DNA from 3 places in the Natranaerobius thermophilus JW/NM-WN-LF genome. Region 1 is predicted to be linked to each of the others. Evidence: a T-box and tRNA genes for the amino acid it is inferred to sense, from the RefSeq annotation. Region 1 holds a T-box; the other regions hold tRNA genes.
What was found. The T-box of region 1 lies ahead of thrS (threonine--tRNA ligase). A T-box ahead of a tRNA ligase gene usually reads a tRNA of that ligase, here a tRNA-Thr.

Region 2: it has a tRNA-Thr gene. The T-box ahead of thrS (threonine--tRNA ligase) is inferred to sense a tRNA for this amino acid. The anticodon was not compared.
Region 3: it has a tRNA-Thr gene. The T-box ahead of thrS (threonine--tRNA ligase) is inferred to sense a tRNA for this amino acid. The anticodon was not compared.

Annotation. Positions count from the first base shown of each region.
Region 1 is NC_010718.1:1,893,419-1,903,791, forward strand. It holds gene NTHER_RS09185 (TrmH family RNA methyltransferase) at 1-155, opposite strand, end outside; gene ltrA (group II intron reverse transcriptase/maturase) at 275-1,702, opposite strand; gene rplT (50S ribosomal protein L20) at 2,156-2,509, opposite strand; gene rpmI (50S ribosomal protein L35) at 2,549-2,743, opposite strand; gene infC (translation initiation factor IF-3) at 2,783-3,295, opposite strand; gene thrS (threonine--tRNA ligase) at 3,658-5,568, opposite strand; T-box leader at 5,637-5,888, opposite strand; gene NTHER_RS09220 (DUF445 domain-containing protein) at 5,939-6,676, opposite strand; gene ytxC (sporulation protein YtxC) at 6,687-7,559, opposite strand; tRNA gene NTHER_RS09230 (tRNA-Val) at 7,617-7,691, shown strand; gene NTHER_RS09235 (glycine betaine ABC transporter substrate-binding protein) at 7,810-8,685, opposite strand; gene NTHER_RS09240 (cysteine hydrolase family protein) at 8,715-9,401, opposite strand; gene NTHER_RS09245 (GbsR/MarR family transcriptional regulator) at 9,431-9,967, opposite strand; gene NTHER_RS15940 (hypothetical protein) at 10,083-10,235, opposite strand.
Region 2 is NC_010718.1:197,091-207,463, forward strand. It holds gene NTHER_RS00960 (Mini-ribonuclease 3) at 1-72, shown strand, start outside; gene thyX (FAD-dependent thymidylate synthase) at 111-803, shown strand; gene rlmB (23S rRNA (guanosine(2251)-2'-O)-methyltransferase RlmB) at 994-1,737, shown strand; gene NTHER_RS00975 (NYN domain-containing protein) at 1,770-2,282, shown strand; gene sigH (RNA polymerase sporulation sigma factor SigH) at 2,386-3,027, shown strand; tRNA gene NTHER_RS00985 (tRNA-Tyr) at 3,198-3,285, shown strand; tRNA gene NTHER_RS00990 (tRNA-Gly) at 3,305-3,378, shown strand; tRNA gene NTHER_RS00995 (tRNA-Met) at 3,396-3,472, shown strand; tRNA gene NTHER_RS01000 (tRNA-Thr) at 3,491-3,568, shown strand; tRNA gene NTHER_RS01005 (tRNA-Met) at 3,573-3,649, shown strand; gene tuf (elongation factor Tu) at 3,903-5,105, shown strand; gene rpmG (50S ribosomal protein L33) at 5,253-5,402, shown strand; gene secE (preprotein translocase subunit SecE) at 5,508-5,699, shown strand; gene nusG (transcription termination/antitermination protein NusG) at 5,744-6,268, shown strand; gene rplK (50S ribosomal protein L11) at 6,344-6,769, shown strand; gene rplA (50S ribosomal protein L1) at 6,898-7,599, shown strand; ribosomal protein L10 leader region at 7,649-7,825, shown strand; gene rplJ (50S ribosomal protein L10) at 7,838-8,377, shown strand; gene rplL (50S ribosomal protein L7/L12) at 8,425-8,805, shown strand; gene NTHER_RS01050 (ISNCY family transposase) at 8,988-10,373, opposite strand, start outside.
Region 3 is NC_010718.1:1,671,883-1,682,255, forward strand. It holds gene NTHER_RS08055 (ABC transporter substrate-binding protein) at 1-1,676, opposite strand, end outside; gene deoC (deoxyribose-phosphate aldolase) at 1,960-2,622, opposite strand; gene surE (5'/3'-nucleotidase SurE) at 2,643-3,422, opposite strand; gene NTHER_RS08070 (amidohydrolase) at 3,455-4,759, opposite strand; gene NTHER_RS08075 (ComEC/Rec2 family competence protein) at 4,832-5,653, opposite strand; gene NTHER_RS08080 (tetratricopeptide repeat protein) at 5,792-6,859, opposite strand; gene NTHER_RS15630 (DNA-directed RNA polymerase subunit beta) at 7,044-7,199, shown strand; gene NTHER_RS08085 (Mur ligase family protein) at 7,236-8,858, shown strand; tRNA gene NTHER_RS08090 (tRNA-Asp) at 8,971-9,047, shown strand; tRNA gene NTHER_RS08095 (tRNA-Thr) at 9,052-9,128, shown strand; tRNA gene NTHER_RS08100 (tRNA-Tyr) at 9,150-9,237, shown strand; tRNA gene NTHER_RS08105 (tRNA-Gln) at 9,308-9,382, shown strand; gene NTHER_RS08110 (CheR family methyltransferase) at 9,467-10,249, opposite strand; gene ndk (nucleoside-diphosphate kinase) at 10,295-10,373, opposite strand, start outside.

The DNA.
Region 1 (10,373 bases):
CCGCTATGCAAGGCTTCTTTTATAAGCAAAGAACCTTCTAAAGGTACTAGTTGATATTCTTGCCTCCATTTTTTAGACTTGAGCTTACGGTATTTTTTAATTAAAGAATTGTTTTCACCGGTAATCATGTCGAATGGCACCGCCTTCCAAAGCATTTAAGCGAAATTTTATATTTTACAATCTTCTAATTAATCGAGTAGGAGGTAGATAATTATTTTATCTACCGACCTCTCACACCACCGAGCAAACCGTTCGGTACACGGCGGTTCCTAGTTTACGCTTTAACTTGTCGATAATATTCCGAAAAGAATAGGAAACCAAATCCTTTGATTACATCATTTCCAAGGGATTTGGATAAGACGGGGCTATTGGAAATTCTCCAGTAGCCCTTTCTTGTGTTTGCATATTCCCATGCTTTGTATTTATTGGCTCCAAAGAACTTGAGCATTTTAAATTTTGTTCTCACTTTCTTCCATTGTTTCCAGTAAATCATGCGAATACGCCTTCTCATCCAACTGTCAGTATTTATTAACAGATTCTTCATATCAGCTGGTTTAAAGTAGTTAACCCAACCCATAATGTATCGGCTAAGTTTCTTTGCTCTGGCTTCGTTGCTTATTCCATAACTTCTAGATGTGAGTTCTTTTATTCTCGTTCTCATCTTTGTAACTGATTTAAGATGAACTCTTAATCTGGCTTTTCCTTTATGTCTGTAAAAGCCAAACCCAAGAAATCTTACCTTTCCTACATAGGCAACTACAGTTTTATCTTTATTTACTTTGAGAAATAGTTTATTTTCGATGAAGGGTAGTATGTTCTTCAAGGTGCGTCCGGCACTTCTTCTGCTTTTACAAAAGATTAGCAGGTCGTCCGCATAGCGGACGAATTCGTGCCCCCTTTTCTCAAGTTCTTTATCCAATTCGTGGAGCATTATGTTACTGAGGATAGGGCTAAGAGGCCCGCCCTGGGGCACGCCAACTTCTGTATCCTTATAGGTGTGTTTGATCATTACTCCTGCTCTTAGATATTTGTTGATAAGAGATATTACTCGACCGTCTTTTATTGTCTTAGATAGCACTTCTATCAATTTGCTCTGGTTTACTGTGTCAAAGTATTTCTCCAAGTCCATATCTACTACATATTTGTATCCTTCATTTATGTTTTGTTGACTTTTCTTAATTGCATCATGAGTACTGCGTCCAGGGCGAAAACCATAGCTGTTATCTGAGAATTGCTCCTCATATATTGGAGATAGTACTTGGGCTATTGCTTGTTGGATTACCCTGTCTACCACTGTAGGTATGCCTAATTTTCTTTTCTTCCCATCTTCTTTAGGTATCTCTACCCTTCTGACGGGATTAGGGCGGTATTTACCGTCCAGGACTCTTTGCCTGAGGTGGTCCCCGTTTTCTTTGAGATATTGTAGAAGTTCATCTACTCCCATCCCATCAATCCCGTGAGAGCCTTTGTTGGATTTTATTTTCTTGAATGCTTTATTCATGTTGTCTCTATCCAAAATTTCCTCTAGCAAATTCCCCTTCGACAAGTTTGCATTGGAGATGTTGTTTTCAGTTATCCTTAAAGAACTGTGCACTCCCGCATATCCTTCGTGTTCCGCACTATTCTTCTGCGGTGAGCCTTCTTTGCAGCTTTCGCCTGTCAGAAGTTGGCGGCACTTCATTCCTTTATTGGTAACAGTCATTTACTGATCTCCTCCTAGGTTCATCCCTTCCTTAATGATGTCGACCTCATCAAGTACTATGGAATCTGCTGACTTCTCATGACAAATCTTATTTCAACCGTGGTTCGAAGTTCATCTTGCCACGTCCATGAGACCTCCCACGGTAAGACGATTAACTTTCATTCCATGTACCCACATCATTTACACTGGTATGTCCGTGTAGTTGATTGGACTTCGTTTTGTATTGCAAACTCATCCCATACCTTATGCCTGATGATGTTCGTGTGCCTTGGGTCGGAATTTTGCCTTAAGCTTCCTTCAGATCCCACCTCACGATGGGCACCCTTGCTCTTGGCTAATGGTTGGTAACTACAAACCCCCATAGTGGACTTACACCACCTAGCTAATCGTCATGCATGGCGCACAATAGAAAGGAACCCAGTTATATCTAGGTTCCTTTTATAGCAATCTTTCCTATACGCTTTTCTTAGCAAGGTCCACTAATTCTCCAAATGCTTGTTCATCATTTACTGCCATGTCAGCAAGCATTTTTCTGTTAATTTCAACACCAGCTTTTTTCAAGCCGTTGATAAATTTATTATAAGATATACCATTTTGTCTACAAGCGGCATTAATCCTGCTAATCCATAATCGACGAAATTCTCGTTTTCTTTGCTTTCTATCTCTATAAGCATAGGTTAGAGATTTCATCACCTGTTGATTAGCAATTCTAAATAAATTTCCTTTTGTACCTCGATACCCTTTAGCAAGTTTTAATACCTTTTTATGACGTCTACGCCTATTGGTTCCAGTTTTAACCCTTGGCATCTTAATTACCTCCTTATCATACTCGAATTTACTTATTAGTTAGGGAAGAAGCCTTTTAATTCGCTTCTCTTCAGCTTTATTTTTCATTACAGTAGGCTTTCTTAGATTTCTTTTTCTTTTTGGTGTTTTCTTGGTTAAAATATGACTCTTGAAAGCCTTTCTTCTCTTGATTTTACCTTTACCAGTTTTCTTGAACCGTTTAGCTGCACCTTTATGAGTTTTCATTTTAGGCATTGCAATAGTCCTCCCTTCAGTTAGCTAATTTCTGTTTAATTACTCTTGCCTTGGTGCAAGAACCATAATCATATTTTTACCTTCTACACTGGGCTTTTTTTCAATTACAGCTATGTCTTCTACTTCTTTTGCCATTTTCTGACACAACTCTTTACCATTTTCTGGGTGGGTAATCTCCCTGCCCCTAAACATAATTGTCACTTTTACTTTATCTTCCTTTTTTAAAAACTTCCTAGCATTATTAAGTTTAGTATTAAAGTCGTGTTCCTCAATATTAGGTCTTAACTTAACTTCTTTGACATTAATTGTCTTTTGTTTTTTCTTGGCTTGCTTTTCCTTCTTATTTTGCTCATACTTGAATTTACCGTAATCCATGATTCGGCATACTGGTGGCTTGGCTTTAGGAGCCACTGTGACCAGGTCTAAATTGTTTTCTTCAGCGATTTTCAAAGCTTCCTTAGGGGACATGACACCTAATTGTTTTCCATCCTTACCAACCACTCGAATTTCACGAGCCTTAATTTGCTCATTAACAGGTAGCTCTTTGCTAATATCTGTTCACCTCCTGGGAATTTTAAAACAGTTCGATAATTATTCAAAATAAAAAAGAGCGAGTATCACTACTCGCTCGGTCTACCAATCTAATCATTCCAATACGCCAAAAACATAAACTTATCAGTTGACATGCTCTTGACGATCTAGACAGCAAAACAATTGGTTTTAATCAGCACAACCTTACGAACTTAGACGTTGTAAGGTGAGAAGCGAGTAGCTTCTGCTTCTTCCCTATTAAATTCATGAGTAGTATATCATTTACAGGGATAAAAGTCAATTATAATACATAATCTTTATTTGCTATTTATCGATGCTTTTTATACTATCTATGCTCTATATTTCATATCAAATCAGCCAATTTAGTCCATATCGTCAATTTCAACTTTTATTTCATCCACTAGCTCGGCAACGCTTTTTGAGCCAATGTCGCCATCTTCTCTGGTCCTTACGGAAACAGTTTTATTCTCCACTTCGTCGTCACCCACAATTAACATATAGGGAACTTTTTTAAGCTGAGCATCTCTAATTTTGTAACCAATTTTTTCATTGCGTTGGTCCAAATCAGCTCGGATACCTTCAGATTCTAACTGTTTGGTAATATCCTTTCCATATTCCATATGCCTATCGGCAATGGGAATAATTACTGCCTGCCTTGGAGCTAGCCAAAGTGGGAATTTACCTTCATAGTGCTCTATTAACAGAGCGAAAAATCGTTCAATTGCTCCGTAAATAACTCTGTGTATCATAACTGGCCGATGTTTCTGCCCATCTTCTCCTATATAGGTCAAATCAAAGCGTTCAGGTAACAAGAAATCAAGTTGAATGGTACTACACTGCCATGACCTTCCGATGGCATCCTCCAATTGGAAGTCAATTTTGGGTCCGTAAAACGCTCCATCACCTTCGTTGACAATGTATTTAATACCACGTTTTTCTAGTACGGATTTCAAAGCATTGATAGCTCGATCCCAAATTTCATCTGAGCCCATAGCTTTTTCCGGTTTAGTTGATAACTCAACATAATAATTAAAGCCAAAAACACTGTAAAATCTATCTACCAAATTAATGACATTTTCCAGTTCCTCTTCCACTTGGGAAGGGAGCATAAATATATGGGCATCATCTTGGGTAAAGCTTCGAGCTCTTAATAATCCATGAAGAGCCCCTGACAGTTCATGCCGATGTACTTTACCAAGCTCTGCTACGCGCAAGGGAAAATCACGGTAGCTGTACATATTATTATTGTAAACTAACATGGCACCAGGACAATTCATAGGCTTCACAGCAAAATCTTCATCATCGATTTCAGTAAAGTACATATTTTCTTGAAAGTGATCCCAGTGACCTGAGCGTTCCCACAGTCCCCTGTTCAAAATTATAGGTGTACTAATTTCTTGATATCCCGCTTTACGATGCTCCCGTCTCCAAAAATCAATCAATTCATTGATAACTATCATACCATTGTTATGGAAGAAAGGAGAACCAGGCGCTTCCTCATGAAAGCTGAAAAGATCCAGTTCTTTTCCAAGTTTTCTATGTTCTCGTTTCTTGGCCTCTTCTAATCTTTGAATGTATTCTTCAAGCTGAGATTTTTTTATAAAAGAAGTACCATATATCCTCTGCAGCATAGCCCTGTTTTCATCGCCTCTCCAATAGGCTCCTGCTACTTTTAACAAGTCTAGAGCAGTATCTTTTATCTTTCCTGTTGATGGCAAGTGAGGTCCTTGGCATAGATCTATAAAGTCTCCCTGTTGATAGCAACAAATTTCTTCATCTTCACCAAGGTCTTGGATCAATTCAATCTTGTAATCTTCACCCATTTCCTTGAACATTTCAATTGCTTCATCTCTTTTGTATACTTTTCTTTCAATGGGCAAATCCTCTTTGATTATTTTCTTCATCTCTTTTTTGATATCTTCCAGATCTTTATCTGACAATGAATGTTCCAAATCAAAATCATAGTAAAAACCATCTTTGATTGGAGGACCAATACCTAGTTTAACATTATCATACAAGCGTTTAACTGCATGAGCCAGAATGTGTGACGAAGTGTGACGATAAATATCACAGCCTTCATCATCTTCAAAGCTTAAAATTTCAACTTCACAGTTCTCATTTAGCTCTTTATTCAAGCCCACAGTCTTTCCGTCTACCTTTGCACCAACAGCTTCTTTAGCCAGACGATTACTAATCGACTTGGCCAGGTCCAGTACATTACTACCCTTTTCAATTTCTTTAACCGAACCGTCTTTTAGGGTGATTTTAAGCATTCTTAGACCTCCCTCTCGTTTATTTTCAAGGTATAACTTTTAAAACTAAAAAAACTCCCATCCTCTATACAAGGGACGAGAGTATCTCGCGGTTCCACCCAAGTTGACCGGCATTTAAATTTCAAAAATATTGGCTGAAATTAATCGCCTAGCCGGTCCACTCTACCCGTTAAGGCCGGGTCACCTGCCAGCTTACTGTAAGTTCGGCTGCAAGCTCCGAGGTGGTGTTCGAGCAACTTCCGGCATTACCCGCTTTCAGCCGCGGCGGGTATTCTCTGCTTCCGGTGGCAATGCTCTACTGTCCTCTTCATCGCTTTTACATAGTAAACGATATTGTTAAATTATATTATATGGTTTTATACCGACATTGTCAATAGACTAGCCAAACAAAGAGTATTTGAATAATTCCTATAGTAAAGCCCAGTATTCCACCCAAATATTCAATAAATTTTAGTTCACGCTGGGCTACTTCAAAACTAAGCCGTTCTACTTCACGAGTATTGAGACTCATGATTTCTTGTTCAATTAGATTAGCAACATCGATACTAGATGTAAGGTTGTCTACAATAGAATCAAAATTTTGAGACAGGGATGTTGAGACTCCCCGTCCCACTGCCTGTTTTACTATTTCAGTTACTCTTCGCCTAATATTGTTTGGAAGAAATCTCAATTTATCATCCATTCTTTCAGTAACATGACTATCTACTGATTTTCTGATATCTTTTATAGCCATGTCCCGGTCAATTCCTGAAGCTAATTTACCACTAGATAAAAGTTCTTCGGAAATTACTCGGCTAACAGCCCTGGCGATTTCAGTTTTTCTCCGTGATAATAGACCTTGAATTTTAAAGTTTGTTTTAGGAACAATTATACCCTCATGGGGCCAAAATAATAACTTAATTGCCAAAAAATTTGTAAACCAGCCGATTAAGCCTGATAATATAGGGATAAGTAATAGTTTCAAATCCGGTGAAACCATGGTTTCTACAACTCCTCTATTAACATAACGGAAACTAGATACAACAATACACTCAGTTAAGATACAATATTTATAATTCTTAAATATTGCTATCACTAATATTGTAACTATTATTATAAAAATTTTCAAAAGCTATACTTTAGTCTTGACAATATTTACACTGAAAACAATATTTTATCCTGTTTGAAAAGATATATGATAATATTTCAAACACTCCTGAATCTCGAGATAAATTATCAATCACAGAATATGAAGGCTCTTGAACACCGTGAACTACTATCTCAGCTGGCACTATCGAGATTAAAACTGAAATTAATAGTTCTTTCTGCATTGTACCCTTCTCTATCGGCTCTCCTAGGATCTGTTCTAAATAATTGCGGCTAAATGGCCTCCACGATCGATCCCTGAGCTCAATTCCTCCCTGTTTAACCACGATATGAATTGTATCGATCTTTATGGGCTGCCCATCGATAAAATACTTTAACACTTGCAGATATTCATTGAATTCTCTATCTATCAAATATTCATCAATGAGATCTTCTAGTAAATCATCTAATTTGCGCAGGAACCAGGATAGCCGAAATGTAAGATATCCTTCTAAAATCAGCAAGGAGTAGTCATCAAAGTACTTATCAAGCCCTTCTCTGATTTGTTTCCCATCAAGAGTTAAGGTGTGACTGGCTGAATTAATAATTTCGCGATATTCTAGTTCAGTCAAGTGCCAGTGTTTTCTATGGGTCAGTTCCCGCATTAATACTCTACTCAAGCTATCAGTGAGCCAGCGCGAAACTTGTTTTAAAAAGTCTTGATAGTCCTCCTGGGTTAATCTTAGTTCCCACAAACTTAACTCGCTGTCCTCTTTCTTGGCCCGGGGAAATTCTAAAGACTCCACAAATTTATCCAATTGTGCTTTATAATTTTTAGACATTAATAGGATTTTTGTGGTCATGCTCTCCTCTCCTTCGATAAATAGTATATGAACTAAAGCATGACCACGTTTCAAAAGTTTCAATTTCCCCTTGATAATTCCTCTTCAATGTGCTATATTAATATGTGCAATCGAAAGCGCGGGTCTGTAGCTCAGTGGGAGAGCGCTTCCTTGACGCGGAAGAAGTCGCAGGTTCAATCCCTGCCAGACCCACCAACCATAATACAGTAATGACAGGGTTTTTAGACCCTGTCATTTTTTGTAAATTGCACAAAATATCTAAGAGTTCTACCAATATTTTAACCTTATATAAGAAGATTGCTATTAAGAAGACTTAATTGCCCAACATTTCATCAACTTTGTCACGGTTTTCTTTAATCCACTGTTCAGCAAGTACTTCATATTCTACATCATTTTCTTCATGCTCGTACATCATTTCCTCTAAATCTTCAATGGGCATACTCCAGTCTGATAATATTTCATAAGCTTCCGGATGTTTGTCTTCAATACCTTCATAAGAAATTACATATACATTATCTGCCTTAAAATATTCCTCTTGACCCTCTAAAAATTTGATATCATATTGAGTGAACATAGAATGAGGTCTCCATCCAAGGAAAGCTATTGGTTCTTCATTGTCCATGGCACTCATGGCTTCACCCATCATAGCAGCTTCACTTGAAGGGACAAATTCAAGTTCATCACCTATTCCAAGATCTTCTATCATTTCTTTAGAGATTTCTGATATGCCTGCTCCAGAGTCAATACCTACAATTTCATTATTATACTTATCTAGATTAGCCAAAAACTCATCTAGAGTGTCTTCCTCCACATATTCGGGAACAACCCAACCTAAGGGAGCTTCTTTATAACTTGCAGATACTTTCTGTAGATCTTCTCCATGCTCGTCCCAAAGGGCCTCTTCTGTATAGGGTAACCATGCATCCATAAAGAAATCAATTTCTTCATCCACTAATCCTACAAAAATTACTGGCTGATCTGCATTAGTTGTTTCTGTTTCATAACCTGCTTCTTCTAAAATTTGTCTGGCAATTTCTGTTGGAACTGCTGTACTTGTCCAATCTGTCATTCCAAATTTTATGGTTTCTTTTGATTCTTCTCCAGCTGTAACACCGCCTCCTCCATTGGTACAGGCAGTTAATAAAACAATTGTTATCATTGTCACTAGTACTAATTTCAGCTTTCGCATTAAATTATAACCTCCTTGTTAAATAATTATTAAGATTTTTGTTTAATCAAGTTAGCATCTTGATTTAATTTTCCATAAACTTCTCTCATATTCTCAGGGGTAAATTGTAATTGGTCTGGCCCCTCGGACTCCCAGACATAATAATCTTTGCCCTGTAATTTCTTAATTAATTCACTTGAATCATATATTTTAATTCCATATACCCAGTTTGCCATAATCAGGGTGGCAGCCATATGTGCTCCTTCATTTGAAGTTGCACATATATCTTTTATGAGATTAATTTCATAATCTCTAAAATACCCATCAAAAACAGATGTCATTAAACAGCCATCTGTAACTAATCCGCCAATCATCAAATGCTTTACCTTTAAACTCTTTAGGATAATGTCCAAACTTGTTTCATAAAAGCCACTCCAGCGAAATTTGTCAATCACCACATCTTCTTCCTTGGGAGCAATTTCGTCAATGACTTCAATTGCCTCTGTACCAGTACAATAAAAAATAGGTTTTCCACTGCTATCTAACGGATCATTATTAGATAGTCCAATACCATCTGCCCTATTGATATGGCGGGTATAGATAACGGGTATATTTAACTTGCGGCATTGTTCAATTAAGTGTTTTGAATTTTCCACAACACTGTCTATGTTTTCAATTCCAAACTTACTTTCTTTTTGGATATCTATTAAACAAAGAGCTGATTTATTTAGATCCATATCGCCTTGCACCTCCTTTCCAATTAAATTTACTTTTTATCCATGGGAAAATACTCAAATATTTCCCCGCTTTCTAGTGCATCGATTATCCTTTTAGTCCAATCAAAATATTCTCTGCTTTGTTCAAGTAATTTTAAGTCATTCTTAGCTTCTTCTTTTGCTTCAGCTGAATCAGGGTTTTCCGCAATATCCTCTAACACTGGCTGAACCTTATCATTGGCCTTTAAAATCAAGTTCCTTTCAAGCCTCATATTTTTAATTAGGAAATTAAGAAAGTTTTTAGCGAAATCTCGTTCTGCAATATAGTAATCTTTTCTATCACCTTTTTGCCAAACCTTAATGATCATCTCTGACTCTAGTAGGTCACGGAGGCCGTTACTCACACTGCCTTTACTCATAGCAACAGCATCTTTTATTTCATTTAATGACATAGGTTTTTTAGCAAAATACAATACTCCGTAAATGCGGCCAACAGAAGGAGTTAAACCATACATCACCATTGTTTGTGCTATAGCACTAATAATTATATCTCTAGCTTCTTCTATTCTTTCTAAATCATTATTCATAATACAAAACTCCCCATAATTTTTTATGTATAATTTTATATTTAAAGTTGTTCATGTTATTCAAGTCGTTCAAATAGTTTTAAACAATTTGAACACTAATAATTATTATAAGGGTTTAATATTTATTGTCAAGGATGGACTTTTTACTATGAAATTTTGTTAAGCCAATAATTTCGCCATTATCATCGCAAAGAGAGTTATATTTTTTTGTTCCATCTGGGATTAAATTCATCACCATATTGATCAATAACTGTGAAACTTTCACCATTTAGGGCACGATCAAAGTTTTCCTTTGCTTTTCCCTGTCTTTTTGATCCTCAATAAAATCCATAGCGGTTCTATCCTCGTCGAATAGTAAAGATAGTTGCTGGGCTATTGCCTGTTGGATGTAACGATCTGTTTTTTG
Region 2 (10,373 bases), 1.5 Mb from region 1:
AGAGAAGATAGAATAGAAGAGCTGCTAATAAATGAAGTTAACAGGGAACTGTCAAATGAAGAATGTAAATAAAAACACCAAATATCTTTTAAAGGGGAGGAGTTGATATAATGAAAGTTATTGATCCACAAGTTCTAATACCAGAGAAAGAAATGGATGAAGCCAAATTGAAAAAAATCGAAAGATATGCCAGGGTTTGTTATAAATCCGAAGACAAAATGAAAGGGAATTATAATCAGAGCTTATTAGAGTTTTTGGTAGAACAGGGCCACGAATCAGTTATTGAACATGAAAAGGTTACTGTTATGATGATTATTGACAGGGGTTTATCCCATGAAATTGTGCGTCACCGCCTAGCTAGTTATAGTCAAGAATCCACAAGATACTGCAACTATCAAAAAGATAAGTTTGGAAATGAGATCACACTTATAAGACCGTATTTCTATTCTCATAGAGATAAAGAGTATCAGTTGTGGGAATCAAGCTGTCAAGAAATAGAACAAAAGTACTTTGAATTACTTGAAACAGGTTCAACACCTCAGGAAGCCCGTTCAATTTTACCTAACTCACTTAAGACGGAAATTGTAGTTACTTTTAATATGAGGGAATGGAGACATTTCTTTAAATTAAGATGTGATAAGGCGGCCCACCCACAAGCTAGGCAAATTGCTATTCCTGTGTTAAAAGAGTTTAAAAATAAATTCCCTGTCCTGTTTCAGGATATAGACTATGATAAATCTTTTGATCAAGAACATTATGCTAGTGTAATATATACTGATGAAATGTTTCAACCTTTAAAGTAAAGATTGTGAAATTTTTGTGCTAGACAAATGTTTGCCTGTTTTCAAAACAGTTTGTCAATGGCTTGTTATAACTTTAAATACTACGATTAACAGTAATTTTGGATAGCAATTTTGGTAATATGGCTACTATTAAAGTGAAAACAGGCAAACATATTTATATATGTCAAGAGTAAAAGGAGTGCTATAGGAAATGCGGACTGACAGCCTTGTACCCGGGAAAAATCCAGTGGTTGAAGCCATAAGAGGAAATAGGAAAGTTTTTCGTATCTATATTTCTAAAGATTCTAACAAAAATTTTCAGGATGAGATGCTAAAATTGGCTCAACAGCATAATATTAATTTAGATAAGGTTCCATTAGACCGATTGGATAAAATGGTGCCTACTACTGAACATCAAGGGATAGTTGCAGAAACCGAACCCTTTAAGTACTCCCAGTTAGACACAGTTCTTAAAGGATTTGATTATAATAATCAAAAACCACTCACCTTATTGATTTTAGACCATTTGACAGATCCTCAAAACTTTGGCGCTATTATCAGAACGGCTGATGCGGTGGGAGTGGATGGAGTAATTATTCCGAAACGTAGAAGCGTAGATGTTAACCCAACCGTGATGAAAGCATCCAGTGGTGCAGCTGAACATGTTCCTATAATAAAGGTATCAAATTTAAGACAAACTATTTCAAAATTAAAAGAGCAATGGATCTGGATTTTGGGAACTGATATAGATGGTGATAGAGGAATTTTCGAAGAAAATTATAATATTCCCCTGGCCCTTGTGGTGGGAAACGAAGCCAGTGGTATGAGTCCATTGGTAAAGAAAGAATGTGATTTTATAGCCAATATTCCTATGATTGGCCGGGTGAATTCCCTTAATGCAAGTGTAGCAACAGCTGTAGTGCTTTATGAAATATACCGCCAAAAAACTAATTAGTGAAGCATGAGCCAGATCGGAGTGATATCTAAATGACAGATTATTTAATTGTAGACGGTTATAATATTATTAATGCTTGGGACCATTTAAAAAAATCTGCCGAAGAAAATTTAGAAATTAGTCGAATTGAACTAATAGACGAATTATCCGAGTACAAAGGGATTTTGTGGGGAAAGATCGTTGTGGTTTTCGATGCCCACTCAGCCAAGCAAAAAAACCGCCATACTGAACAAATCAATGGAATTTTGGTTATATACACTAAGGAAGGGGAAACGGCTGATAGTTTGATTGAGGCTTTAGTGTATGATTTGGTCGATAAAGGCAATGTTGATGTAGCCACCTCCGACTGGCAAGAACAACGTGTAATTATGGGGAAAGGTGCTGTCCGACTTTCGGCTCGTGATTTAAAAAAGCTCATTAGGGAGACTAAGGAAAAAATACGTAAAAATTTCATTGAAAAAGAAGAAGGTAAACGAAATACTCTCGATAATCTCCTCGATCAGCAAGTTAAAGAGAAACTCAATATTCTTCGACATAAAAAGTGAAAGTTCCTTCTTTAGCTTGACGGTATATTTTAATATGCGGTATAATATGTTTATGCATAGGGGGGCTTGTTTCCCGTAGAAAACTAAAGCGGAGGCGATTCATGTGAGTCAAAGTGCCCAAGATATTTTTGAAAAGTATGATCTCAATAGTGACGAAGAAGTTGCTAAAAGAGCCCGCGAGGGATGTCATGAGGCTCTTGAATTTTTGATTGGGAAATATAAAAATTTTGTTAGAGCTAAGGCGAGGTCATACTTTTTAATAGGAGCTGACCGAGAAGATATTATTCAAGAAGGTATGATTGGCCTTTATAAAGCTATCAGGGACTTTCGCGGGGACAAGCTGTCATCTTTTAAGGCATTTGCCGAGTTATGTATTACAAGACAGATAATTACAGCAATCAAAACGGCAACCAGGCAAAAACACATCCCCTTAAACTCTTATGTTTCCTTAGATAAACCAATTTACGATGAGGATTCTGATAGGACTTTACTAGATGTCATTTCAGGTGTTAGAATTACCGATCCTGAATATTTGATGGTTAATAGGGAAGAATACAATGATATCGAGCTAAAGATGACTGAAATCCTGAGTAGCTTAGAATGGAAGGTGTTGATGCTGTACTTGGAAGGCAAAAGTTATCAGGAAATAGCCCAGGAATTAGATAGGCATGTTAAATCTATCGACAATGCATTACAGAGAGTAAAAAGAAAACTAGAGAGATATCTAAATATTAGAAGTGAATAGCAACGACTCTATCAAATATCAAGTAAGGCATTTTGCAATTCTAATCAGCTAAAATAAAATCATAAAACTTTTTAACAATAAGGGTTGACTTTTGCAGGGAGTCTGATGTATAATTACACATGCTTAACAGGGCGCAGTGCAGTATCGCTGCGTTTACAAAAGCTCTATACGGAGAGGTACCCGAGTCTGGCCAAAGGGGGCAGACTGTAAATCTGCTGGCGCAAGCCTTCGGAGGTTCGAATCCTCCCCTCTCCACCAATTATGTAAAGATGACCGAGCGGGCGTAGCTCAGTGGTAGAGCCCTGGCCTTCCAAGCCAGTCGCGTGGGTTCGATTCCCATCGCCCGCTCCAGTTTCACCAATAATCGACGCGGGGTGGAGCAGTTTGGTAGCTCGTCGGGCTCATAACCCGGAGGTCGCAGGTTCAAATCCTGCCCCCGCAACCAAGATTTAAATTTAAGCGAGCTCACGTAGCTCAGCTAGGTTAGAGCGCATCCTTGGTAAGGATGAGGCCACCGGTTCAAATCCGGTCGTGAGCTCCATTATGGCGGCGTAGCTCAGTTGGCTAGAGCATGCGGTTCATACCCGCAGAGTCCGGGGTTCAAATCCCTGCGCCGCCACCATTACTTTAAATATGTTTTTATACATATTTTTTTTGTTTTACTGTCTAAACTATTATAATATTAAACTGCAAATTTCAGTTTTGATTTTTTTATAGCTATCAATTATAATTATATGCAGTAATGTTTATTTCGATTGGACATGTTCAGAAAATTAAAATGTTTTGCATTAAACTGGAAGAAATAAGTGAAAGCTAGTAAAAGATATGGAAGTGAATAAAAGTGAATAAAAAATTTAAGTAAGGAGGAGTAAGCCATGGCAAAGGAGAAGTTTGAGAGGACGAAACCGCATGTCAACATAGGTACGATAGGTCACGTAGACCACGGGAAGACAACGTTGACAGCAGCGATGACTACTTGCTTATCCACAGCAGGTGGTGCAGAAAAGATGGAATACGACAGTATTGATCGAGCGCCTGAAGAGAAAGAGAGAGGTATTACGATCAGTACAGCTCACGTAGAATATGAATCAGATAATCGTCACTATGCTCACGTAGACTGTCCAGGACACGCAGACTATGTAAAGAACATGATCACCGGAGCAGCTCAGATGGACGGTTCAATCATGGTAGTAAGTGCAGCAGATGGTCCAATGCCACAGACGAGAGAGCACATTTTGTTGAGTCGTCAGGTAGGGGTTCCTCATATAGTAGTATTTTTAAACAAAGCAGATATGGTAGATGACGAAGAGCTACTAGAGCTAGTAGAGATGGAAGTAAGGGACTTGTTGAACGAATATGACTTCCCAGGAGACGACACACCTGTAGTAACAGGTTCAGCTTTAAAAGCAATAGAGTGTGGTTGTGGAGACAGAGAGTGTGAAAACTGTGGACCGATTTGGGAACTAGTAGATGCCATTGATGACTACATTCCAACCCCAGATCGTGATGTAGATAAGCCATTCTTGATGCCAGTAGAGGACGTATTCAGCATAACAGGTAGAGGTACAGTAGCGACAGGAAGAGTAGAGCGAGGAAATATCAATGTACAAGACGAAGTAGAAATTGTAGGTATGGCAGATCGTCCTAAGAAGACAGTAGTCACAGGGGTAGAGATGTTCAGAAAGTCAATGGACTATGGTGAAGCAGGAGACAACATTGGAGCCTTGCTACGAGGAGTTGACCGAGAAGAGATCGAAAGAGGTCAAGTTCTAGCCAAGCCAGGCAGCATCAATCCTCATACCAAGTTTAAAGCAGAGGTATATGTACTGAAGAAAGAAGAGGGAGGTCGTCATACTCCATTCTTCCAAGGATACAGACCTCAGTTCTACTTCAGAACAACAGACGTAACCGGGGTTATTGAGTTACCAGAAGGAGTAGAGATGGTAATGCCTGGTGACAACGTACAGATGGAAATCAACTTGATTACGCCTATAGCTATAGAAGAAGGATTGAGATTCGCTATTCGTGAAGGTGGCAAAACAGTAGGTGCTGGTGTTGTTACTGGCATCATTGAGTAGGGAGTAGCATAGCCAGGGCTTAGTCCCTGGCTTTTTTGATACATTTTTATATATAATTTAAGATGTTGACATTGACTATATGTTGTGATAGATTTTTAGAAGTGACAAATTGACTGAGACGAGTGCACAAGCGGGAGGTGCGAAAAAATGCGGGAAAAAATCACTCTTGAATGCACAGAATGCAAACAGAGGAATTACAAAAGTTTTAAAAATAAACAAAACGACAGAGATAGAATTGAACTCAAGAAATATTGTAAATTTTGTAACAGACACACTTTACACAAAGAAAGTAAGTAACAAAGAAAGTAAGTACAAAGAAAGTGCTTGACTAACTAACAATTAACAAAAGAGTATAGTAATTTGAAATTAAGTGAAAACTTCACTTTAAAAGGTGGGTAAGGTATGGGCTTAATTCGCAAGGCGCTTAAATTTTTAAGAGAGACGAAGATAGAATTGAAAAAAGTCAATTGGCCTAATAGGCAACAGTTAATAACTTATACAGGCGTTGTACTGATGACTGTTGCTATAGTTGGAGTTTATTTCTGGATTCTTGACACTGCCTTTATAGGTATTATCCAATTGATGATTCAATAAACTTATAACAGGAGGGAAAGGATCTCGTAGATCCTCGAGGTATTATGGAAAAACAATGGTTTGTGGTTCATACTTATTCGGGTTATGAAAACAAAGTAAAAACGAACCTGGAAAAACGCGTGGCTTCTATGGGTATGGATGATAAGATCTTTCGTATTGTTGTGCCTACTGAAACGCAGATAAATATTAAAGATGGGCGTCGACAAGAGAAAGAAAAGAAGGTTTTTCCGGGATATGTGATAGTAGAAATGGTTATGGATGAAGATTCCTGGTATGTAGTGAGGAACACTCCAGGAGTCACAGGTTTCGTGGGTTCAGGAGCCAAACCTGTTCCCCTTAATGAAGATGAAGTAGCTAGTATTATGAAGCAAATGGGTTATGAAGAGCCCAAAAAAGAAGTTGATTTGGAAGCTGGCCAAGAAGTTAAAATCCTAGAAGGTCCTTTTGAGAATTTCAGTGGACAAATCGAAGAAGTATATCCGGACAAGGAAAAAGTTAAAGTCACTGTTTCCATGTTTGGGAGAGAAACTCCTGTTGAATTGGATTTTGAACAAGTTGAAAAAGTGTAACAGTTATATGTGTATATAGTTAAGTTGACTTATTTAGAATTTTTAGTTTAAGTTTTGAAATAGGAGGTGTGGATAATGGCCAAAAAAGTTGCTCAGGTTATTAAGCTTCAGATTCCAGCCGGCAAAGCAACGCCTGCTCCCCCTGTTGGCCCCGCTTTAGGCCAGCATGGTGTCAATATAATGTCATTTTGTAAAGAATTTAATGAACAAACTGCTAATCAAGAAGGCATGCTAATACCGGTGGAAATCACTGTATATGAAGACCGATCTTTTACCTTTATCACTAAAACGCCACCAGCTGCTGTATTGTTGAAAAAGGCTGCTGGGATTGACAAAGCCAGTGGTGAACCTAACAAAAATAAGGTTGCAACTGTAGGTAAAGATAAAGTGAAAGAGATTGCTGAGCTGAAGATGCAAGATATGAATGCTTCTGACTTGGACGCAGCCATGAAAATGGTTGAAGGTACTGCCAGAAGCATGGGTATTATTGTTGAAGGATAAGTAAAAGCGAGCTCATAATCTTGCGAGCTAATAATTTTGATCATATAAAATTTTTTGATCTTTTTAATCCAAGACGAGTTTAAATATGTGGGAGGGAATTTCCCGCTAAACCACAAGGAGGTATTACAATGGCAAAAGCAAAAAGCAAAAAATATTTAGAAGCACTTGAGAAAATTGACAGGGAAAAGCTTTATGACCCAGAAGAAGCCCTTGAACTTGTTAAAGAAACAGGAGTAGCCAATTTTGATGAAACTGTGGAAGTTGCATGTAGGCTCGGTGTTAATCCTAAATACAACGATCAACAAGTAAGAGGGGCATTAGTTTTGCCTAATGGAACAGGTAAAACCGCCAAAGTAGTTGTATTTGCCAAGGGTGATAAAGCTAAAGAGGCAGAAGATGCAGGTGCAGATATAGTTGGAGCAGAAGAGTTAGTAAACAAAATCGAAGGAGGATTCCTTGATTTTGATGTAGCTATTGCTACTCCAGACATGATGAGCATGGTAGGGAAACTAGGTCGTGTACTAGGACCTAAAGGTTTGATGCCTAACCCCAAGGCTGGAACTGTTACCAATGATATTAGTAAAGCTGTTGAAGAAGCTAAAGCAGGTAAAGTTGAATTCCGTGTTGATAGATCAGGAAACGTGCACGTTCCAATAGGGAAAGAGTCTTTCGAAGCAGATAAATTGAAGGAGAACTTTGATGCTTTGATGGATGCTATTTTGAAGGCACGCCCTGCGGCAGCAAAAGGACAGTATTTAAGAGGGGTGGCTGTTTCTACAACCATGGGACCCGGTATAAAAATCAATAATCAAAAAGTGACTCAGAAGTAGTTGCAATTTGTACCCCTGTGTGTTAGTATGTCTGTGATTAAACAATAGCATAAAATCCGTCTGCTAACCGTAGACAGTAGGTGCCTTTACAGGCTTAATAACCTACCGAGGTTAGAGAGCGACATGGGTGAAATGTATTCAATATTAGCTTATACTTAAGCTAAACTATGTCTATTCGCCTGTAAGGTCTCTACCTGTCTCGGTTGAGACCTTTTTTTGTTTTAAAGTAGCGTGGGAGGTGAAAACTTTGAAAAAGACTCGCCAGGAAAAAGAACGCATGGTTGAAGAATTAACGGAAAAGCTATCCCAGGCCGAAAGTGCTGTACTAGTTGATTATCGAGGCCTAGATGTAGCTCAAATGAATGAACTGCGAAGACAGCTAGGAGATTCAAATGTGGATTTTAAAGTTGTTAAAAACACTTTAACAAGCATTGCTGCTGAAAATGCCGGAATTGATGAAATAAATCAATACCTAGAAGGTCCAGTGGGGATAGCCTTTGGTTATGATGACCCTGTTGTACCAGCTAAAATTCTAAATGATTTCTCTAAGGAAAATGAGGAATTAGAATTTAAAGCTGCAATTTTGGGCGAAAGTGTAGTTGGAGAAGAAAAAGTAAAGAATTTAGCCAAGCTTCCAAGCCGGGAAGAACTACTTGGAAAAGTGGCAGGCACTTTCCAAGCTCCTATCGCTGGATTTGCTGGTGCTTGTCAAGGTATTATCAGAAAGTTTGTCTATGCTGTTGATGCAGTTAGACAAGAGAAAGAGGATGCAAGCTAGATAAATCATTAACTACAAAGAACAATTATTATGAGGAGGTATAAATAATGTCTAAAGTACAAGAAGTTTTGGATATTGTAAAAGAAATGAGTGTATTGGAGCTCTCAGAGCTAGTAGAAGCTATGGAAGAAGAATTTGGAGTTAGTGCTGCAGCACCTGCTCCAGCAGCAGCTCCCGCAGCAGGCGGAGACCAAGGTGGAGCCGAGGCGGCTGAACAGACAGAATTTGATGTTGTACTAAATGACGCTGGACAGAAGAAAATCCAGGTAATCAAAGCAGTTAAAGAAGCTACTGGAATGGGACTAAAAGAAGCTAAGGCACTGGCTGACGAATTGCCAAAAGCTGTTAAAGAGAAAGTAAGTAAAGAAGAAGCAGAAGAATTGAAAGAAAAAATCGAAGAAGCTGGTGGCGATGTAGAGATTAAGTAACAGCCATAGATCCATTACCATTTGGATATTATGATTGTTGGAGAGAAAGAGCACCTTGGCAGAATGAGCGGGGTGCTCTGTTTTTTCTTTAAAAAATATGTCAATGTTCTTTGAAAATGTCACCTAAAAACGCATAAATTTGTTCAGAGAAAATGTCACCCCCCAGGAAGGTAGACCGAGTTTTAAACTCGGTCCCTGGTATTTAGTATAGTATCTAAAAGTTCTTGATCAGTCAGGTCGTAGTTAAGATTTGTTCTTTCACTTTGTTTTCTCCAAGGGTGATTTTCATCTGGGACTATTCTATTTTTAGGTGATTGCGTTGTTTTAACTTTTTTGGTCATTTTAGTAGTTGAAGGCTTGTCCACAATTTGAGTTTCAAACACCATATCTTTATATTTTACTTTAACTCCAAATTTAGGATTAGATAGGACAGTAACTTTAGATTTAGGAACCAGTTGACTATTTTTATCTAAAATTTGATAGTAACTTCCTTCAAAAGAGAAAGTGGCACTGTTGTCCACAGTTCTTTTGAATTTAGAACAAAGTATATGATCAAGATTAATATCTTGATTTAAACAGGTAAAAGCCGATAGCTCATTTTCGGGCTTTAGGGCAAATCTTTTATTAAAATCAGGCAAGAAATCTTTTTGTAAAAATTCATTAGCTTTCTCCATGGTAGTTATATTGTGTAGCTTAAAAAGTGTGGGCAGTCTGCTTTGTAAAGTATCAAAAAGCCTTTCAACTCGTCCTTTTGCTTGTGGAGAGTTAGCAGGTATAATAGTGACTCCTAACTCTTCCATAGCTGCACCAAATTGAGTAGGCTTAACTTGTTTACCTGCGAGCTGTTCATCAATCGAAAGCTTGTCCGATTTAGGTGATCTAAAAATAGTGTGCTTATCGCTATAAAGACTTGCAGGAATACCATAGTTTGAAATTAACTGATGCATAATCTGAAAGTATCCCTCAAGACATTCATTTTCAACAAAAAATAATCCTAGCAAAGCTCCTGTGGCATCATCGATAGCAGCGTGTAAATCACAATCAAAGCCAGTGTCAAACCAGTCATAAGGTGAGGCGTCTATTTGTACTAAAAGTCCCATTCTGTCCTTGCGTTTGCGTCTGTGGTGACTCTTACTCTTTTTATGTTTTTTAGGACTAGAAATTCCAGCTTTACTAAGAATTCTATGAACAACTGGCCTACTGATAGAGATTTTTTCTCGCTCGTTTAAAAGTTCTGTAAAATGAGTGAAATTTGCATTTGGGTATTTTTCTAACTTTAGAGAAATGATATGTTTTTCAGTACTTTCAGGAACAGAATGATCAGGCTTTTTACCTCGGCTTTTATGTATGACAAAACTGGGTCCTTCTAGTTGCACTCCTTTCTTCAGTCGTTTAATTTGTCGATCACTGAGGTTCAAAGCTCGTGCTGCATCTCTAATGGTTAAGTAGCCATCAATTGTTTGATTGATAATATTTAGTTTTTTAATTTCTTCTTGGGTCATTTGATATGTCACCTTTTTAGTCATAGTGACATTTTCACAGAACATTCTAGGGGTGACAATATCACA
Region 3 (10,373 bases), 220 kb from region 1:
GAAAATGCTTGCCAAGCTGAAGGTTCGAAGTTTTCTACTCTATTGTTAACAGACCATAAATCTTTGGAGCTGTAAACGAAGATATATGGTAAATCTTTATTTAATAATAAAGCTAATTCATTATATACTTCTGCTCGATCATCCTGATCAAAGGTTCTAATCCCTTCCTCCATTAACTCTTCTGCCTCTTCATTGTGATAGTAGCCCATATTCCATCCGTCATCTGCATATTGAACACTGAATATATTGCTAGGATCTGGGTCAGTAGCTAAACTCCATGCCATATTCCACATATCTACTTCTCCACGTTTTTCTACATTTACTCTATCCACTAAAGTATTAAATTCATACGACTCTAGTTCCAAATCCACACCTATTTGTGGCCACTGTTCTAAGGCAAGGGTTGTTAAATGCTCAGACCATTCATTATCTGCTAAGGTTTCCCACACAATACTTAAGCGTTCACCATCTTCATTGTAGCGATATTCTTCATTTTCATCCCATTCATATCCTGCTTCCTCAAGCAATTCATTGGCTTTATCCGGATCATATTCATAAAAATTTAATTGGTCTTCATTAGGATAAGCCCAAGATACAGGTGAAAATGGCGTTGCCATAGGTCTTGCCAGTTCTTCCCCGTACATTCCTTCAATGAATGATTCAATATCTATGGCATAAGCCAAGGCTTGCCTGACTTCTTGATGTTGTAAATGTTCATTTTGATGGTTAAGTCCGATATAGGAATAAGAGTTATCTAAGAAAGTAATTGTTTCTTGATGATCTTCTTCTTGTAGCATCTCATAATTTTCGGGAGTTGATGATACTGCCACAATATCTGCTTCTGCCGTTTCAACCATAGGGATCTGCTGTTCCGTTTCAATTTCTTCGTAAATTATACGATCTAACTCGGGTTCACCATGATAATAATCCTCGAAAGGTTCTAAAATAGCGTGTTCATCCGGGCTATACTCTACTAATTGAAAAGGTCCACTTCCCATAGGATCATTTGTTAAATCGTGAATTTCTTCGTAGTCATCAAATTCATAATAATGCTTTGGAAGAGCATAAGTTGAGTAATCAAATATATCACCGGCATCGGGTTCTTGGGATTTTACAGTGAGAGTATAATCATCTTCAACAATAACACCTTCTAATTCATCAGTTTCTCCTGCTCTGTATTCATCAACACCTACAATATTATCTGACCAGCTGGCACGTGGCCCATCGTAATCTGGATGAGCAGTTACTTCAAGGGTAAATGCAACATCTTCCGCAGTTACTTCTACTCCATCGTGAAATTTCCATCCTTCTCTAAGATAAAAAGTGTATTCTAAACCATCGTCGGAAATTTCATAGTCTTTAGCTATGGATCTCTGATCCGTCGTTAATTCACCATTTTCGTCTACTGTAAGCAATGTATCATACATCATTCCTATAACCCAAGCATCATATGCCGTAGAGTAAAGAACTGGATTAAAAATTCCATCTAAATCAGTTCCTCCGATAATTAATTCATTAGGACGTTCAACTGCAGGGTTTTCAACTACGGGTTCTTCGTCTTCTTTTTCTTCCACTTCTTCATCTTTAGCCTCTTCTGGAGGTGCACAAGCACTCAAAGCCACTCCCATTGTAAGGAGAAAAGCAATAAACAAAACAAATATTTTTCGACTTGACATTATAAGGTTTCCCCCTCCTAAAATAATCTAACCCACTCCTTTCAAGACTACAATCATGTTCAATAATGAATTTATCAGATATTTTACTATCACCTCCCTTTTTTTATATCATTAATTGATAGTATCTTTTTTTGAATATTTACTATTTGCTTTATTGTATTCAATACTTAAAAAAATTCTACAATAATTTTGATATTTATCTGATTTTTTGTCATAAAAAAACAAGCCTTCTTTATTGTGAAGGCTTGTTTATGATCATCTATAATTTTTATTTTGTTAGAGCTTAATTACTCTGGCTTTTAACTATTTCAACACTCTTGCTTGCCCCAATTCTAGTAGCCCCAGCTTCAATCATCTTTTGAGCGGTTTCTAAGTCCCTTATTCCGCCTGAAGCTTTCACACCGAGTTTTTCACCAACTGTTTTTTTCATTATCTTGACATCCTCTACTGTAGCTCCACTGCTACTGAAACCAGTGGAGGTTTTCACATAATGGGCACCAGCTCTTTTAGCCAGTTCACAGGCTTTGATTTTTTCTTCATCTGATAATAAACAGGTTTCGATAATAACCTTTACTACAATGCCAACTGGAACGGTGTTAACAACGCTGGATATATCTTCAATCACTTCCATGTCCTGTTCATTTTTTAATAATCCTATATTGATTACCATATCAATTTCACTAGCACCATGTTCTACAGCTTTTTTGGCCTCATATTCTTTGACATCGGTAGCACTAGCCCCCAGGGGAAACCCTACTACAGAAGCAATTTCGACTTCTGAGTCCTTTAAAAGATTGGCAGCTAAATTAACATGAACAGGGTTTACACATACAGCTTTAAACTTATAATCAATAGCTTCTTGACATAATTTTTCAATTTGACCTGGTGTTGCTTCGGGCTTTAATTGAGTATGATCAATAAAAGAATTAATATTATTAATAGTCATCAAAACTTGCCTCCTTATTATTAGTCATCAAATTCCCAATTAGACAGGCTATTATATAGATTGTAATCGGTCAGATCATATTTAATTGGTGTTACAGATACATAATTTTCTTTTACAGATGCAACATCTGTCTTAATATCTGATGTATCTTCAATTACTTTTCCTGCCATCCAGTAGTAAGCTTTTCCTCGGGGGTCAAATCTTTTTTCAAAAATATTTTCATACTGTCTAAATCCTTGCCTGGTAATTTTTACTCCTTTTAATTGATTTGCTTCTACTGCTGGTACATTAACATTTAATAAAGTACCATTTTCAAACTCCTCAGGATTATCCTTTATAATATTGGCAATGTATGCTGTATAAGATGCAGCAGTAGAATAATCCTCGTAATCGTAATCTACTAGTGAAACAGCGATGGATTTAATATTCAAAATAGCAGCTTCCATGGCGCCAGATACAGTACCAGAATAAAGCACATCAGTCCCCAGATTTGCCCCTCGATTAATGCCAGAAATAACCAAATCAGGTTTTTCATCCATGACAGATTCTACAGCAAGTTTGACACAGTCGGACGGCGTTCCATTAACCGAATAAAATGGTATTTCCAGTTTCTCTCCAAGTTTTTTAACATTATTCACCCTTAATGGTTTATGAACAGTAATAGCATGACCAGTAGCACTTTGCTCTCGGTCAGGAGCTACTACAACAGCCTCAAACTCATCCCTTGAAGCTATTTCTTTAGCCATTGCAAATATACCAGGTGCATAAATTCCATCGTCATTAGTAAGTAAAACTTTCATAGTCTTCCCTCCAGTTCCAAGTCTGAATCAATTTAATTCTTATCTTGATCAGTAATCATTTTTGCATGTTTATCAGCTTCATGATAAACTTTTTCTTCATCGATAGTTTGTAAATTTCCGTCTTTCATTACTATTTTCCCATCAATTATTACAGTTGAAACATTATTAGAATTACATGAATAAACAATATTAGCGATAGGATCGTGTCTTGGATATAACTCGGCTGAGTTCTTATCAATTACAATAATATCTGCCTTATATTCGGGAGCTAACTTACCTACCTCTGGTAATTTTAGAGTTTCTCCTCCTTTTATTGTTGCCATTTCTAAAGCAGTGTAAGCATTAATTAAAGTTGGATTTTCATGAAATCCTTTTTGTACCAAAGAACTTAGTCTAACTTCTTCTAAAAGGTCGAGATTATTATTGGATGAAGCTCCATCGGTCCCTAAAGAAACTGTTACATTTTCTGATAACATTTTATCAATTGGTGCAATTCCAGATCCCAATTTTAAATTACTGCCAATGTTGTGACTGACAGAGACGTTATTATCCGCTAATATCCTGATATCTTCATCGTTAACATGTACGCAGTGAGCAGCTAAAGTTGGAACATCAAATATTCCTAACTCATTAAGATGCTCTACTGGTGATTTATTATATTCTTTATAGTTATCTGTAACTTCACCTTCCGTTTCTGAAAGGTGGATATGTATAGGCATTTCAAGTTCATGAGCCATTGACAAAGTTTTGTTCAAAAATTCAGGAGGACATGTATACGGAGCATGAGGTCCTAGCATACAAGTTATTCTTCCTTCTGCGCCATTATGCCATTTCTTAACAAATTCTTTAGCCTCATATAAGCTGTCATCACCTTTAAATCCAATCATCCCTCTGGATAGTGAAGCTCTCATACCACTTTCTTGAACGGCTCTAGCCACATCATCCATAAAAAAGTACATATCAGCAAAGGTAGTGGTTCCACTTTTAATCATTTCTACTATAGATAGTAATGTACCCCAGTAAATACTTTCACTTGTTAAGTTTCCTTCTGCAGGCCAAATTTTATTTTCTAGCCAATCCATCAATGACATATCATCCGCGTAACTTCTTAATAAACTCATTCCTGCATGTGTGTGGGTGTTTATTAGTCCTGGTAAAACGAAGTTTCCTTGGGCATCAATAATTTCGTGAGCAGTTTTCTTGGTTTCTTCATCAAAGGGTTCAGAACTGACTTTTTTTATTTTGTCGCCTTCAATGAGAATATATCCCGGGTTTAAAATATCCTCCTTGTCCATAGTAATGACAACTGCATTTTCAATTAATGTAACTTTAGTCATTAACTATCTTCCCCCTTTTTAAATGCAAGCTGTTTATATAACTTCGTTATTAAATATAAAATTCCTTTTTTGTCATAAATTCCAATTGATTTTTTGACCATTAGTTCTAAAAATTATCGTGCCTGATTGGCCAGTTCTCTCTATATGAATATTTTTTTCGTCAAGTTTCTCAAGTAATTCCTGTTTAGGAAGATTGCGTTTATTGTCTGAACCTCCTAATATCACTCCCACTTCGGGCTCTATAGATTCTAAAAACATTCCTGATGTTCCACTGGTATCCCCCATACGAGCTATTTTCAAAATATCAATGTTCTGGTCAAAATTTAGTCTTTGTTCTCCTTTTAAACCTAAACCACCAGTAAAAAGAAAATTTATTTGACCATATTGTAGATGTAAAACTAAAGAATTTTCTCTGGGATCATTAAATAAGATTTTTTCTGGATATATAATTTCAAGTTTGGCTATTTCAGATTGATATAATTCATCTCCCCTTCTGGCAATGTGAAAGTCCGTCTCCTTTGTAGCAGCTGTTAAATATTTTCTAAAATAATTTGTTTTTAAAGCAGTCCCGCTATCGATTGTTTTTTTAACATCAAATCTATCAATTATCTTAGGTGCTCCCCCAATATAATTTGAATAGGGATTAGTAATAATTAACGCATCAATGGTGTTTACATCAATTTCCTCTAAATAGTCTACTATTGTTTTATTTTCTTCTGGTGAGCCAGTATCGATTACAAAAACTTTATCACTTTTAGGTAATCTAATTATGCTAACTTCTCCATTTTTTACATCTGGGAAATGAACTTCCATAACTTCTTCTCGTTTTTCGAATCTTTCAATGAAATTGTCTTCACAACTAGCTTTAAGCGGTGAAGAAAAAATAATTAGCATCGATATTATCATGGTTATAAACAAGAAAAAGTACCTAATCCCTGACGTTATTAATAACAACTTATCACACCCCTGTATATCTTTGTTCTATAATATTTTTGAAATGTGCTTTGACTTTAATAACTTTTCTTTAAAAATTTATTGCTCAGATTTTTTCTGGGATAGTTGTTTTGCCCTTTCGTACTCTTTTGCGGCTAGATATTGCTCCTGTTTGAGTTGATAAATGAGACCTAATTCAAAGTGAATTTCTTCATTTTTGGGTTCTATTCTTAAAGCCTTTTTAAGATGTTTTAATGCTTTATCTAGATCCCCTAAGTAGGTGTATGCTTTTCCTATATATAAGTGAAGTTCCCAATCGCTATTATTTGACGTTATCTGTAAAGCTTTTTGAAAGTATTTTACACTTTGAAGAAAGTCTCCAAGATTAAAATAAATAGCACCACAATTAAAATAGATATCCGGAAAACTCTCAGTATAGTCACATGCCCTAAGGTAATTAGTAAGTGCTTTCTCTTGTTCTTCTTTATCCACATATATGTTACCTATGGCGTTATAGGCTAATGCTAGGATTTCCTCATCCTCTACCAATTCAACAACTAGGCGAAATTTTTTTAAGGCTTTATCATATTCACTCTTATAAAAATACGCTAATCCTAAGAAATAATGACCCATAATCATATTTGGTTCTTCGGATACTACTTGTTCAAATTCGTTTTTGGCCTCTTCTAACATGGCTAAATTAAAATAACCAAGACCTTTTCTAAAAGAATGAATACTTTTATTATCTTTATTTTGCTCAGAATTAACTTCATTGGAATGATTTTTCTCGTGGTCTTTATTTCTATAAGCCTCTTTCATACTTGACAATTTATCAACCAGTTCCTCATCATATTCTTCGGTACTTTTAGAAAAGGAATTTAATAACTCTAAGTTAGAAACCTCTTCATTAGAAATACCTAAATATGCTGAAATCAAACTATCATCCAGTTGATCAGGAATATCAATCCCGTATTCGTCTTGTAGATACCAAAGTTTTTCTTCAAATTGTAACCAGTACCCTATACACTTATCTATTTCTCTTCTTAATTTTAACAACCGCTCAGTAATATCATTATCATCCTTTTTCTCGGGATCCTGTTCTATATGCTCTTCTATTTTTGATAACTCATCGAAAATCTTTTCAAACTCATGTTCAAATTCAAACAATCCTAATCCCCCTATTTGTCAATATATACTACATACTTCTTAATTGATTTTACTCTTTAAATCTTATATAATCGTGATAAATCAAAGAACAATTAATACTAAAAAATTCAATTACGATTTGAAAGTATCTAATAATATTTACATTTATCAGTAGCCAGGGATATTTGTTATTGGAGTGATGCAAATGAAAATTTCAAATTTGATTATAGTCTTAATTTTAATAGTAGCTGCTTTTGGTATAGGTTTTCTAGTCGGTTTTAGTTACATTGGAGATAGTCCAGCAGGGCTTTTTGACCCTGAAACCTGGAGAACTTTTATTCATAGGTTGAGATCTTTTTAAACTCAACGAAGATTATTATACTCTGAGGTGAATAATATGCCTGATAATGTTAGTTTAAGGGCTTTAATAGAAAATTATCCTATAAAAAGCATAGTCATGCCTGGTAATTCTGGAAATATTAAGCAAGCCCTAGACGATATCAAAATATCCGGTTTAAATTATCATTCCCAAAATGTTTCCCAAAATGAGTTATTTTTTTGTTTAACGGGCCATCAATACGATGGCCATGCTTTTGCAGAAAAAGCCTACAACAAAGGGGCAGTTGCATTAATAGTTGAGCGAGAAATCCCCCATATTCCTCTCTTGCAAGTAGTAGTTGAAAATTCAAGACGAGCCCTTTCTCATCTTAGTGCTAAGTTTTATCAACATCCTTCCAAGTCTATGAATATGATAGGAATTACTTCTACTAATGGTAAAACAACTACCACTTACATGATTGATCAAATTCTTAGCAGCAACAAACCCACGGGCTTATTGGGAACTGTTATAGTAAAATTAGGAGAAGAGACAAAGGAATCGGATTTAACCACCCCTGAATCTTTAGATCTCCAAAGATACTTAGCTTCTATGAAAAGAAAAAATATCAATTATTGTACTATGGAAGTATCTTCTTCAGGATTAGAACTGGAACGGGTTTCTGCCGTGGACTATGATATCGCTATAATTAATAACATCTCGAGGGACCATATTGACCAACACGGCTCTTTCGAAAACTATTTTGCAGCTAAACAGCGTTTAGTAGAAGAAATTCAGGAAGATAAAAGGGCTGTTATTAATGTTGATTGTGAAAATGCCTGTAAAATGATTAATTACACTAAAGCGAAAGTTATAACTTATAGTGTAAAAGGCATAGATGCTACAATTGGAATTGACAATCTGGATTTATCATCAGGAAGTGCCAGTTTTGATCTAGTTATCAATAGAGGTTTCTCTACTCTATCGGGCAAATGGATAAAACCAGGTCGATTTAAAATCAAATTAAAAGTATTGGGCCTTCATAATGTCTATAATGCTACTTCTGCTGCTATATCGACATTATTATTGGATGAACCTATAACTCGGATACAGTCAGAGCTGGCTAAATTTTCAGGTGTAGAACGCAGATTCCAACTGATATTTGACAAAAAATTCAAAATTATAGATGATCACTTTGCCAATCCCGGAAATATTGAAGTCACCATGGAAACCCTAGGAAAGATGGATTTTAATAACCTAAAAATTTTATATGCCATTAGAGGTGGTAGAGGTAAGACTGTTAATGAGGAAAATACTAAGGCTTTAATTAAATGGCTAAAAAAATTAAACCTTCAAGAAGTTTATGTAACATCAAGTGATGAAATAGTGGGAATTGAGAATAAAGTTACGATGACAGAAAGAGATACCACCCTTTCTCTTTTGAAATCAGCTGGAATAAGGGTTAGATATTTCTCTCAACTAAGATCAGCTATTAAGTCTGTTATTATTGAAAGACATTTACAAACTGGCGATGTTCTCTTACTAGCTGGATGTCAAGGTATGGATCCGGGTGCTAGACTAGTTTTAAATTTAATATACAATAGACTAACCAAAAATCAGCAAAAATACTGGGGTGACGAGATCTTAGCGCCTTTAAAGCATAGGGTCGCAGGTATGAATTGTAATATTTCTAAGCCGATATAATTTTTTTAAAATTTTTGATTCAATAAATCCCTTGACTATATTTATTGCATGAGTTATACTAATAAATGTCGCGGCGGGATAAAATAATTCTGCGGCAAGACAACAACAATATGGGGCTGTAGTGAAGTGGCTCAACACGCCGGCCTGTCACGCCGGAGACCGCGGGTTCGAATCCCGTCAGCCCCGCCAACAAGCTGACGTGGCTCAATTGGCTAGAGCAGCTGACTTGTAATCAGCAGGTTGTGGGTTCGAGTCCCACCGTCAGCTCCATTTTTTATTTTAAATTTATTTGGAGAGGTACCCGAGTTTGGCCAAAGGGGGCAGACTGTAAATCTGCTGGCGCAAGCCTTCGGAGGTTCGAATCCTCCCCTCTCCACCATTAATTTAATTACTAACAAAAGTATAAAATTAAAAATATAGATTATAATATCTAATGTATACTAAATCGTTGGGGCGTAGCCAAGTGGTAAGGCACGGGGTTTTGGTCCCCGGACTCGCAGGTTCGATCCCTGCCGCCCCAGCCAATTAATTATACTAAACGTAAAATAGCCCGATTACCGGGCTATTTTTTTATGTTTAAATATTATTTTTAGTAGTGAATTCAAAACTTATTTTTGATAGAAAAATGTGGCTATTGATTGAAATCCTAATTTACTGGCGTTAAATATTTGTTCAGTACTCCCTACAAATAAGACTCCCCCGGGAGCTAAAGCTTGGTAGAAATTTTTATATAGAATGCTTTTTGCTTCTTCCGTGAAGTAGATCATAACATTACGACAAAGTATGAGATCGAAGTTTTTATCATATGGGTCTTTTAAGAGATTGTGTTTTTTAAAATTGACACATTTTTTTATTTCGTCCTTAACGTGATATAGTTTATCTTCTTGATTAAAATATTTAAATAATCTGTCAGAGTTCACCTCTTTAATTCTTTCTTCTGAATAAACTCCTTTACGTGCTTGATTCAAAACAGTTTCATCTAGGTCAGTAGCTAAAATATCAAATTGTGATGGTGGAAAAAACTCTTTTAGAACCATCGCCAGAGAATATGGCTCTTCTCCTGTCGAACATGCAGCACTCCAAATTTTTAATTTCTCATCCTTCCCCTTTTGTTTAATTATTTTAGGTAAGATAGTTTCTTCTAATACATTCCATCTTTGGGGATTCCTAAAAAATTCTGATACGTTAATTGTAATCCGATCTAAAAATTCTCTATAAAGTTTTTCGTCCCTTTGTAATGCCAACCAATAGTCATCATAAGATGAGTATCCTCGTTTACTCATTAATGTTGTTAATCGCCTTTTCATCTGTTTTTGTTTATATTGATTAAGATCAATTCCTGTTTTTTGATAAACTTTAGATTTAAATGTTTCAAAAGCTGTATCAGTCAATTATGAATCTCTCCTCTCCCTACTGATCATACTCAGTTCTATGCATTAGTTCGTCGGTCGAAAAAATAAATTAATTTCTCTTTTTGCAGTATCTTCACTATCAGACCCGTGAACTAAGTTATAA